2 regions of the Mariniradius sediminis genome follow, and region 2 is predicted to be linked to the other one. Evidence: riboswitches for the same ligand, from Rfam matches in the RefSeq annotation. Region 2 holds a riboswitch; the other holds the start of a gene.
What was found. Region 2 has a riboswitch for S-adenosylmethionine ahead of L0U89_RS10485 (O-acetylhomoserine aminocarboxypropyltransferase/cysteine synthase family protein). Riboswitches for the same ligand answer to the same signal wherever they lie in the genome.

Region 1 (6,105 bases), on a different contig from region 2:
TATCAAGTCTGAACCTCGGTGTAGCCGCGGCAACAAATTCATCCTGATTGAGGATTTCCAAAGATTGATAAAGGTCATCACATTCTTTGGATGTTAACCCAAAAGGAACCCTAATTGAGAAATTTCCTACAGGGAACAATTTTTCGTCTAAAAACTCATACCGATCAAAAAGAGATCGGATTTGGGTTTCCAAATTCTCAGAATCCAAAAACTCCACCCATAACACGCCTGTGATAGGTGTCAGTGACGTCGGTTCCCCAGATATCGCATACAAATAGCTAACCTCACAGGTTGGCTCAGGTAGTTCTTTTTCATTGGAACAAGAAGCTAGGATCAAGAATGGCAAAAGAAGCAGGATTCTGACCATGCATTTGCGGAAACTAAATTATCGAAGGATTCCCCAATTTACCCATAAAAAGAATAGCACCGCTGTGTTTTTCTTGGATAAAGAAGATGAATGGCTTATCCAATACCAGCACCTGGGGTATCGGTGGTCCCGCGGACGTTTTCTCGACAACCTCCACGACGGTGGCCGCAGCGGCTTCGCTGCCTTTTTCATCCACTTCTATCATGGCATCATGGATGACCCGGCTGATCTTTAGTTCATCCGTGGGATTGGAAAACAGCTTGGTGAAGTTTTCCCTGCTAAAGGAGAAAGGCTTTACCAATCCCATTTCTATGAGATCGTCCTTCATGTTGCCCATCTTCTGCCGCAGCTTGAATTTTGGCATTTTCAGAATCAGATTCGTCTCGGTGCTGTTTCTGCGCCATGATTGGATGTTTTCCCAGTTTACGAGCTGGGCGATCTCATTGATATTGCCTTGTGGATGGTAGAGGACTCCCATGCTGTATTGGCCGGTGCTGTAGGGGATTTCTATGTATTGGAAGCCATTGACAAAAGCCACCTTAAACGTGGAAGCTTTTCCAAGATCCATCATGTCTACTTGTACGCTTTGGCCGGGGGCAGGAAAAAATGGCTCCTTCTTGGTGTTTTTTGCTTCAAACTGGTATTTCCAGTCTGCCTTGAAATAGATGGCGTTGACCAGGTACATGACGGCATTTTCAGGAATTCTGTCCAACATATCCTGAATTAGGTTGTTGGTCTGCTTTTCGATCCAATCGTTGATTATGTTAACAGATTGCGGATCCAGCATGTCCAATCCCGCGATCTCTGCATCATAATATTCCTGTGCTGTCTGTTTGAAGGGAACCTGCACTTGGTATTCTTTTTTGTACCAAATGGCATTGGCAATGGCCAATTTGACTTTCGGATCTACTTGCAGTAAAAATTCCCGAAGATCTCTGCTGCCAGCGTTTGCTTGATCGAGGCTGATGTTTCCATAGCGCAGTACATCGACAAATTCCTTCAGCACATCGCCCTCATTGCCGTTCATGGTCATGGAAAGTGCCTGATGGATACTATAGGGGCTGAAGAATTGGTTGGTTTTCGCCGGGTCGTAAAGCTGCTGGAAAAGATCCAAGGCAAACTTGCCGCTTGCATCGGACAATTCGACTTCTGCAGCGGATAGGGTACGGAGATTTGGTTCAATGGGCTTCAGGTCTTCGGAAGGCTGGCAAGCCGCCAAAAAGACAAGCACAGCCGCAATCAGAATTTGGTAGGTTTTCATGGGTAATGGATTTGTATTCCTATGACGGCTTACTCGTTGGAAACGCTACACGATGCACTGAAAGTAGTGATCATTGTGTCGATAAATCCAATGCCCTTTCCACATCTTGGATAATGTCGTCCACATGCTCAAGGCCTACCGAGAGGCGCACCAAGCCGTCTGAAATCCCCACCAGTTGCCGCTCATCCACGGTAAGTTTGCTGTGTGTGGTGGAAGCCGGATGCGTCACAATGCTGCGGCTGTCGCCAAGATTGGGCGTGATAGAGACCATCTGAAGGGAATCGATAAACCTTTGGGCACGTTGGATACCTCCTTTTAGGGAAAGCGTAATGATGCCTCCTCCTTGCTTCATTTGTTTTTTTGCCAGGTCAAACTGTGGATGCGAAGGAAGGAAAGGATATTTCACAAAATCCAAATGTTTGTTTCCCCCGAAGTATTGTGCAACCCGGAGTGCATTGCTGCAATGCCGATCCATGCGGACAGCCAGGGTTTCCATGCTTTTGGCGAGCATCCAGGCATTGAAAGGGGAGAGGGCCGGGCCGGTATGCCTCGCAAAGAACTCCACTTCCTTGATCAGTTCTTTTTTCCCCAAAATCAATCCGCCCAAAACGCGGCCTTGTCCATCGATGTACTTGGTAGCCGAATGTGTCACGATATGTGCACCCCATTTGGCAGGCTGCTGTAGGTAGGGTGTTGCGAAGCAGTTGTCGACCACCAAAATCAAGTTATGTGTTTCGGCGAATTTACCTGCCCATTCGAGGTCTATGATCTCCAAACCTGGATTGGAGGGGGTTTCGATAAAGAGCATCTTGGTGTTTGGCCTCAGGAGGCTTTCCCAGTTTTGGATATCCGAAATGTCCCCATAAGTGGAGGTAATGCCCCATTTTGGAAACACGCGGGTCAATAGCTGGTGGGTAGATCCAAATAGCGATCTGGATGCCAAGACATGGTCACCTTGCTGCAGGAGTGCGGCAATGCTTCCAAACATCGCGGCCATCCCTGAAGCTGTAGCAATTCCGGCTTCGGTCCCTTCTGCGGCACAGACTTTTTGGATTAAGTCGGAAGTGTTGGGATTGGCGTAGCGGGAATAGATATTTCCCTCGATCTCCTCCGCAAACATTTGACGGGCTTCCTCAGCTGATTCGAACGTGAAGCTTGAGGTAAGGTAAATCGGGGCGGAATGTTCCCTTTGGTTGGATTTGGAAGTGGAAAGCCGTATGGCGTCAGTTTCGAAATGGGACATAGGTTTGGAGTGGGGAGTAATTATTGGTTGGTGGTAAATAGACAATAGTCCATAGACGATAGTCCATGGTTGGTGGGTTTCGGATTGGAAAGTCTTTGTATAATCCTCAGGGAAAAGGCCTCAAGCCTAAAAAAATCCAGTGATCGAAGTTGGCTAAGAACAGAAAGCTTTGTCATAATCTCCAATTTATAGTTCCCAGATGGGCAGGTTTTGGCACCTTTTCATAGTTTTTGAATGGTTGCCAGAGGGTCGTCGAGCCTGTTCTCTCGCCTCTTCTTTATAAATCAGTTTCCTGAAGTGCTGCAAAGTAATGCATCAGGGCTTGGAATTGCAAGGATGTGGGGAAATTGATTTGAACTTGAGATGGGAGATATGAGATATGAGATACGAGATGCGAGAGACAAGAACCAAGAAGCAAGAAGCAAGAGGCAAGAGGCAAGAACCAAGAAGCAAGAGAAAGAAACGTAACTCGGATTTAAGGTCGGGTATCGGGAATTCAATCCCTGGAGTCTGATTTGGGAAATCTTGGGTGAATTTTTTGGCTACGGACCCTTGACCCCAATCCCTTCCATAGACGGATGTCTTTCGACCCACCAACCCAAAACCATGGTCTATGGACTTTTTACCTAATAACCAATAACCAATAACCACTAACCACCAAGTCCCTTCACTCATTGAACTGCGTCATGGTCATATGGATGCCGATGGTGCAAAAGCTAAGGCACATATCGATGGCCTTGTCCATGAAAATCGGGAGTTCGTCAAATTCCTTCGCAGTGAATCTTCCCAAAACATACTCAACCTGCCGTCCTTTTGGGAAATTATCCCCAATGCCAAACCGCAAGCGTGGATAATCCTGGCCACCAAGCAGTTCTTCGATATTCTTTAGGCCATTATGCCCGGCGGATGAGCCTTTGGCACGCATGCGCAGTTTTCCAAAAGGCAGCGCGACATCGTCCACAATCACCATGATGTTTTCCTTGGGAATTCCCAATTCCTTCATCCAATAATTAACCGCCTTCCCGCTGAGATTCATGTACGTGGTGGGTTTGATCAAGTGAATCTGCCGGCCCTTGTGTTTGAATTCGGCGGTAAAGGCAAGGCGGTTGCTTTTCCAATCGGCGCCTTCCCGGTCTGCCAAGCGGTCCACAGTGAGGAAGCCGACATTGTGCCGCGTCAGTTCGTATTCGGGGCCAATATTGCCAAGACCGACGATGAGGTATTTCATGGTGTAAGTTTCTGGTAAGGTGTGCAAAAATAAAGATTCCTGCCTTTTTGGGGCAGGAATCTGATTTTGGATTGGAAGAAGTTACTATTCTTTCTTGCCTCTCAATGCTCTTGGAATACCGATAGTCGCGATGGTCACGTTTGGACTTGTAAGGATTTCAAAGCCCTCAGCCTTGACATCACTTACTCTCACTGATTTGCCCAAGTCCAAATTTGAAATATCAGCTTGGATCTTATCGGGAAGGTTTGCTGCCAAACCTTTCACTGCCAATCTTCTGGTTTTGAATTCCAACTTTCCACCTTTCTGAACGCCGGGTGCTGTACCTACGATTTCGACCGGGATTTCAAACTTGATCGGTTTTTCCGGGCTGAAAGCTAGGAAGTCGGCATGCAGCATCATTTCGCTCACTGGGTGAAACTGGGTGTCTTTCAAAACTGCCTTCATCTTTTCACCCTCGATATTCAGGTCTACGATGTGTACATCCGGTGTATAAACGAGGTCTTTGAACAAAATAGCTGGCGTGTAGAAGTGGATTTGCTCTTTCAGGGCAGGTCCATAAACTACGCATGGAACGTTGCCTTCTTCACGGATTTGGTTCAAGTCCCCTTTTTCGAGATTTGCTCTTTTAAACCCTATAATCTCTACTGATTTCATAAAATTTGTTTTAAGTGTATATAATTGATTGAAATTCTAGATGAACAACGCACTGATGGATGTATTTCCGGTCACTGCGTGGATGGCTTTGGCAAACAGATCGGCTACTGACAATACCCTGATTTTGGAAGAAGTCTGTTTCATCGGAATCGTGTCGGTGACGACAAGCTCCTTAAGGACAGAATTCTCGATATTCTCGTAGGCTTTTCCAGAGAGTACACCATGAGTGGCAATAGCCCTGACTGAGATTGCGCCTTTTTCCATCAGGATTTGGGCTGCTTTGCAAAGTGTGCCCGCCGTGTCGACCAAGTCATCGATCAATATGACGTCTTTGCCTTCCACGTCACCGATTACCTGCATCGATGCGACTTCGTTGGCCCTTTTTCTGTGCTTATCACAGACAACCATTTCTACTTCGAAATGCTTTGCATATGCCCTTGCCCGCGCGACTCCGCCCACATCCGGTGCAGCGAAAATCATGTTGTCAAGGTTCAGCCTTTCCAAATAGGGCACAAAAATAGCTGATCCGTTCAAATGATCCAAAGGTATGTCGAAAAAACCCTGGATTTGTCCAGCATGGAGGTCACAGGTCATGATTCTATCTGCGCCAGCTGAGGTAAGCATGTTGGCAATCAATTTGGCGGCAATCGAGACCCTCGGTCTATCTTTTCTGTCCTGACGGGCATATCCATAATACGGGATTACGGCACATACCTTGTACGCACTGGCCCTTTTGGCCGCATCGATCATCAGGCAAAGTTCGAGGAGATTGTCCGCCGTGGGGTTGGTGGATTGGATCAAAAAGACCGTGCATCCTCTGACTGACTCGTTGAAGCTAGGGGAAAGTTCGCCGTCGCTGAATTTCGACATGGTCAGGTCGCCAAGTCGTTTTCCATAGTATTTGGCGATTTTTTCTGCAAGCTGAAGGCTATTGGTACCGGAAAAGAGTTTGACCTCTGACATATTTTGATGGCTGGTTTTCGGTTGGGAAGGATTTGTTTTGCGCTTGGAGCAAAGGTAGATAAAATTGATTTGTTTAAGTATTTACCTACATCGATTCTGATATTTTATTTGGTTTTTTGAGCAATCAGTTCATTTCCACTCAGAATCCCAAGCAAATCATATTTATTGAGTGTGAGACAAAAATCTATATCCGCCTCGATATTGTGATTCTGCAGCCGCTTGGCGTGCGACGCTTGTCCCAAGAACAGGTTGAGGCGATGGGCATTGTCCTGATAAAGGTTTTTCATCGCGAAAACCGTATCACAGTCCGTGTCAAACTGCGGGAAAAGCAAACCCGCCAAAGCACCCGCATACAGCGAATCCTCCAAGTTGAACTTTCCTTTCCATCC
Region 2 (6,105 bases):
CGGTGGCAGGGCTGGTGCCTACGAGCGTGTCCTGAGGGAGGCAAAAGCCACCGCGATGGCTGAGATGGAAATGCAGGCAAGGGCTTTCGGTGCCAACGCCATTATCGGTATTGATTTGGATTACGAGACAATCCGCGAAGGAATGCTGATGGTGACGGCCGCCGGAACCGCAGTCAAAGTCGAAAAGAAATCCTAATTGACAATCTCGATTTTTCCAGAACTCACCTCGCCCCTGACTGTATGGGCAGAACCATTATTGATCACCAAACTGCCGGATGATTGGCTGTCGCCGACGCGCACAAAGCCACTTCCGGCAGTTATGTTGAAATTAAAATCACTTAGGCGGCTTCCAGTTTGGATATAAATATTTCCGGAAGAAGATTTCAAGTCAGTGTTTGGCCCCAGTCCTGTCGCGGTCGCAAATAGCTGACCCGAGGAAAGATGACCTTTCCCGATACTCAATACCCGCTGCAATTCTATTTTTCCGGAAGATACCACAGCATTTACTTGACCATTGACGTCTGTCAGCTTGATTTCCCCACTTGAAGCTTCCGCTTCCACATTTCCGTCTATGCGCTGCATATTGATCCGCCCGGAAGAAATCACTACGCCGATGTTTCCTGCCAAATCCGTCCCGGATACTGTCCCCGAACTATTATTGATGTAAATATCGTCGCCGGTAATATCCGAAATTTGAATATTGCCCGAACTTGCGAGAAATCGAGGCGCGGTTCCGACCACGCTATTGGCTGTCAATGAACCGGATCCAGCACTGAGGTTTACCTCCATCAACTTAGGTCCCGTAAGCCTGATGTAGCCTTCAGAACGATAGTTACCCCAAGTGCCTCCTTTTTTGACGGTCCGAACGATGAGCCTCGTACCTTCGACATCAAATTCAATGACAAATTTATTATCCGAATTGGCACGAAGGAGGGCATCTAAGGTCACATCCTGTTTACCAACTTGTCCTTCATAGGACACTTCCAGAAATGCGCCTTCTACTTCGATTTCGGTAATACTGCTGAAATCCTGATTGATTTCGGAAACCACAGAGAGGTCATTGTCCAAACAGGAATTGAGACCCAAAAGGGCAAAAATGCCTAAAATGGTTACAAGAGTTCTTGATTTTAAATACATGGTGCTCATGGTAATTTGATTTATTTGTTGGTTTGTTTTGATAGTTTCGCCAATACAGTGCCATAGTGCCTTGGTTTCCAAGTGGAAGGCATCTTTTGCCTACTTTTCCTTTTTGTTTTTAGCAAATGTCAATAAAGTGGTTCATTTGTAAGGTTTTACAAATCTCAATAATTGTGCACCTTGTTCCAATTTCGACCAAAAACCAAATCCTGGAATGGCCGATCAGGGATTGCGGCTGTACAATTAACTTCCCCCCTTTCCCAAAAGACAACCCAAAGACCACGCACCCCTATTGAAGACAAAAAGATTTTTGAGGCAATCACCACGAAATTGAAACAGGGCCTAGGCCAAATTATTTATTGGGATTTTTTGCAATTGCGGGGATTGAGGCATTTCTTTGCATATCCTTTCACTTTTTGGTGTTGGGATTTATAAAGAAGAGGTGAGAGACAGGCTCGATGACCCTCTGGCAACCTGGAAATACCAAGGTGCCAATTCCTGCCAGATCATTCTGGAAATATAAATTCTTAACATAATGAAACCCTTCCCCTTTTCCCCAAGTATTGTTGATTTGAATCGCTGCGGGCAGCGACGTTTGCTCTTCCTTTTTGTTATCTTGTTACTTATTGGCAAAAGCATTGGACACAGTGCCTTGCATAAGCTCAGAATCATTCCCATAACCAATTAACCAACAATCCCATGGCACCTTTTCGTTTTGAAACCCTCCAATTGCATGCTGGACAAAAACCAGACCCAACTACCAATTCACGAGCAGTACCCATTTACCAAACAACGTCCTACACATTTGACTCAGCCGACCATGGCGCCAATCTTTTTGCGTTGAAGGAGTTTGGTAACATCTACACAAGGATCATGAATCCTACTACCGATGTCTTCGAACAAAGGGTAGCGGCATTGGAAGGCGGAGTTGCCGCATTGGCGACGGCATCTGGACAGGCTGCGCAGTTCTTGGCATTAAACAACATCCTGCAGGCTGGAGACAATTTTGTATCCACTTCGTTTTTGTACGGTGGTACATACAACCAGTTCAAAGTTTCCTTCAAACGCATTGGGATAGAAGCCCGTATCGCAAAAGGAAATGATCCTGCGGATTTTGAAAAACTGATCGATAGCAAAACCAAGGCACTCTATCTTGAGACGATAGGAAACCCGGAATTCAACGTGCCCGATTTCGAAGCAATAGCCGCATTGGCAAAAAAATATGACCTGCCACTCGTTGTAGACAACACATTCGGCGCAGGTGGATGCCTCTGTCAACCCCTCAAACACGGGGCAAATGTAGTGGTTGCGTCCGCCACCAAATGGATCGGTGGACACGGCACCTCGATCGGCGGCATCATCGTAGACGGTGGCAACTACAATTGGGGCAATGGCAAATTCCCCCAATTCTCCGAGCCTTCGGAAGGATACCATGGTTTGGTATTTTGGGATGTATTTGGCGAAGGTAATCCGCTCGGTTTGCCAAATATGGCATTTGCCATCCGCGCCAGGACAGAAGGTTTGCGCGATTTTGGCCCCGCGATTTCACCGTTCAATTCCTTCCTTTTGCTGCAAGGATTGGAGACACTTTCCCTACGTGTCCAAAGAACCGTGGACAACGCCCTTGCAATCGCGCAGTGGCTGGAGTCACACCCTAAAGTCCAAAAAGTAAATTATCCAGGCCTTGCGTCCTCCCCCTACCATTCCCTGGCAAAGAAATACCTACGCAACGGCTTCGGAGGCGTGCTGAGTTTTGAAATCAAAGGATCCAAGGAAAGTGCGACAACCTTTATCAACAACCTCAAACTGATTTCACACTTGGCAAACGTGGGTGATGCGAAAACCTTGATAATCCAACCTTCGGCTACCACCCATCAGCAACTAACGGATGCGGAACAGCTTGCCGCGGGCGTGACCCCTTCGCTGCTGAGGCTTTCATTGGGAATCGAACACATTGAAGACATCAAAGAGGACCTGCAGCAGGCTTTTGACAGTCTTCCCTAATCAACATTACCGGGAATCCGTTGCGGAAAAGGATTCCAAAACAACCTTAGAATGAATTTGACTAGCAATTACCTGATTACAGACATGGCGCAAGAGACCTTCACATTTGAGGGGAAATTTGAATTAGAATCCGGAGAATCACTTCCTGGATTCCAGTTGGCTTATACCACCCAAGGGCATTTGACCACAGAGAAGGATAATGTCGTCTGGGTCATCCATGCCCTGACCGGCGACGCCAATCCCCAAGAATGGTGGTCGGGAATCATTGGGGAGGACAAGTTCTTCGATCCAACCAACCACTTCATTGTCTGTGCCAATCTGTTGGGTTCTTGTTACGGCAGTACAAATCCCCTTTCGATTCATCCCGAGACCGGCAAGACGTATTTCTATGACTTCCCAAATCTGACCCCAAGGGACTTGGCCAGGAGTCTTGAACACCTTCGTCAGCACCTTGGAATTGATCAAATCAATACGATTATCGGTGGCTCGCTGGGTGGACAAGTTGGCATCGAATGGGCGTATTTGCTTCAACATCAAGTCAAGAACACCATCATCCTTGCGTCCAATGCCAAAACCTCTCCATGGACAATCGCCTTCAACGAATCCCAAAGAATGGCCATCGAGACCGACTGCACATGGGGAGAAAACCACCCAGAAGCAGGCAAAAAAGGCATGGAAACTGCCCGCGCTATCGCGATGATATCCTATCGGCATCCTGAGGATTTCGCCAAGAAACAATCCGATTCATCCGAAAAACTAGATGGATTCCGGGTGTCGTCTTACCTGAGGTACCAAGGCCAAAAATTGGCAAATCGCTTCAATGCCTTTTCCTATTGGGTACTTAGCAAGGCCATGGATAGCCATGACCTAGGCAGGGGTCGGGGTGGAGTGGAACGTGCCCTCGCCGAGATTCCATCCAGATTGCTTGCAATAGGTGTGGACCGGGATCTTTTGTTTGTCAGGGAGGAATCCCAGTTCATCGCACAGCATGTCCCCAAAGGTACCTATCGAGAGATTCAGTCCACCTTTGGACATGATGCATTCCTGATAGAGTACGAGCAGCTGCAGTATATCCTCAGGAGCTTTTATCTTGAGGGAAATCACAGTTAAGACGGCCTTCTCGGCCGTTTTTTTCTTTTGGGAAAAACGATGAGCCAATCATGAACTTTACCCAAATCAAAGAAACCTGTCTTTACGTCGACGATTTGGGGGTCGCGGAGGCATTTTACCATGGCAAACTCGGAATGCCCTTGATTTCAAAGGTCGAGGGAAGACACATCTTTTTCCGGTGTGGCACTTCGGTACTGTTGTGTTTTTTTGCCCGAGGTGACCAAATTGGAAAGTTCGCTGCCACCACATTATGCGTTTGGGAAACAGCATATTGCCTTTGAAGTCGGCAAGGAGGATTATTCGGCGACGAAGCTAATGATAACCACAGCCGGCATCCCCATTACCCATACCCAAACTTGGAAAAACGGAGAAAGCTTCTATTTCGAAGATCCCTTTGGGCATGTACTGGAAATCGTGCCAGTGGGAATTTGGGAATAAAGATTCAAAAAACCACTCAGCTCAGGGTTCGGATTTGTCACAACAGAAATGCAATACCTAAAAAAGCGGATTTTCGCGGACACAATGAAAAGGCAATGAGTCCTTTTGAAATAGAAATGTGAAAACCGAAATTGGTCAGTGCACAAAGGCATTCGGCAGCAAAAAGGCGATCTGCGTGTTGTTGTGATATCTGGGGTTTGAGTCCTGATTTCTCCGCGTCTGACAAAAACCCGGGAATAAAAAAAGGAGCCGAAGCTCCTTCTTGAATCCATCAGGGTGGTTTGCAATTACTCCACCTTGGTCCACTCCACGGTCCTTCCTATCATAGAAAATCCAACATATCCACGGACTTCGAGGGTCTTGCCATCTTTTCGCTTGATGATGCAGGAATAGGTTTTGCCGTTTTTGGGATCGTAGATCGTGCCGTCTTCCCAGACGCCGCCCTTGAACTGGAAGTCGTTCAATAGGCGCATGCCCATAATCGGTCTGGTGCGCAATTCCTTTTCAGAGTTGTTCTTGTCGACTTTGGGCTTCCCGTTTTCTACGGGTTCTTTTAGCCATACAATCTTACCAAAATACCTTCCTCCCTCTTTGAATATTTCAACTTGGGCATCTTTCTCGGTATTGTACCACTTGCCGACGATAGCATCGGGCTGCTGGGCATACAACTGGCTGCTCAGCAAAACAAATGCGACAACCAGCATCAAATTTGGGTTTATTATTGACTTCATGGATTTGATTTTTATGAATGAGTGTCGAATAATAATACTTTTACAGACTCAAATCAAGTTTGGCAGTGCAACCTTCCGCTAACATTCCTCCCTCTTCCGACAACGCAATTAGCCCTCAAGAAGATAGAATTGAATTGTCTTGGAATGGGGAGAAGTTTTTGCTGTTGCCTGAAAAGGCTGTTCTTATTCCCCGTCTCCGGACAATTCTCATCGCAGATCCACATTTTGGCAAAGCTGCTCATTTCAGAAAAGCAGGCATTCCAATTCCGGAAAAGGTGCATTTACAGGATTTTCTCAAAATCCAGAAACTCATCCATGGCCATGCCGCCACTGAAGTATATTTTTTGGGCGATTTGTTCCACAGCGACTGGAATGAATCTTGGACGGATTTGGAAGAATTTGCAGGATATTTCCCTGGTTGTGGGTTTCATTTGGTCAAAGGAAACCACGACATCCTGCCCGAGAAGTTGTACCAATCAGGTGTTTGGGAAATTCACCCCAAGCCAACCATTTTGGGTAATTTTCTGCTTAGCCATGAACCCTTAGAAGATGTTCCTTCAGAAATGTTCAACTTCTGCGGACATATCCATCCTGGTATTGCGCTTTATGGCATTGCCCGTCAAAGGATGGTACTTCCATGCTTTTTCCAGAACGAAAGACAAATGATACTTCCTGCATTCGGCAG

Region 1: it holds a riboswitch for S-adenosylmethionine, as region 2 does, so the genes downstream of both, L0U89_RS11890 (trans-sulfuration enzyme family protein) here and L0U89_RS10485 (O-acetylhomoserine aminocarboxypropyltransferase/cysteine synthase family protein) in region 2, are expected to answer to the same signal.

Annotation. Positions count from the first base shown of each region.
Region 1 is NZ_JAKEVZ010000008.1:155,311-161,415, forward strand. Features, by position in the region: gene L0U89_RS11880 (hypothetical protein) at 1-367, opposite strand, end outside; gene L0U89_RS11885 (serpin family protein) at 381-1,628, opposite strand; gene L0U89_RS11890 (trans-sulfuration enzyme family protein) at 1,699-2,871, opposite strand; SAM riboswitch class I at 3,055-3,157, opposite strand; gene pth (aminoacyl-tRNA hydrolase) at 3,539-4,099, opposite strand; gene L0U89_RS11900 (50S ribosomal protein L25/general stress protein Ctc) at 4,184-4,753, opposite strand; gene L0U89_RS11905 (ribose-phosphate pyrophosphokinase) at 4,790-5,716, opposite strand; gene L0U89_RS11910 (2-phosphosulfolactate phosphatase) at 5,821-6,105, opposite strand, start outside.
Region 2 is NZ_JAKEVZ010000007.1:111,666-117,770, reverse strand. Features, by position in the region: gene L0U89_RS10495 (YbjQ family protein) at 1-196, shown strand, start outside; gene L0U89_RS10490 (DUF4097 family beta strand repeat-containing protein) at 193-1,146, opposite strand; SAM riboswitch class I at 1,564-1,663, shown strand; gene L0U89_RS10485 (O-acetylhomoserine aminocarboxypropyltransferase/cysteine synthase family protein) at 1,837-3,141, shown strand; gene L0U89_RS10480 (homoserine O-acetyltransferase family protein) at 3,193-4,251, shown strand; partial or broken gene L0U89_RS10475 (VOC family protein) at 4,302-4,689, shown strand; gene L0U89_RS10470 (DUF2147 domain-containing protein) at 4,977-5,420, opposite strand; gene pdeM (ligase-associated DNA damage response endonuclease PdeM) at 5,486-6,105, shown strand, end outside.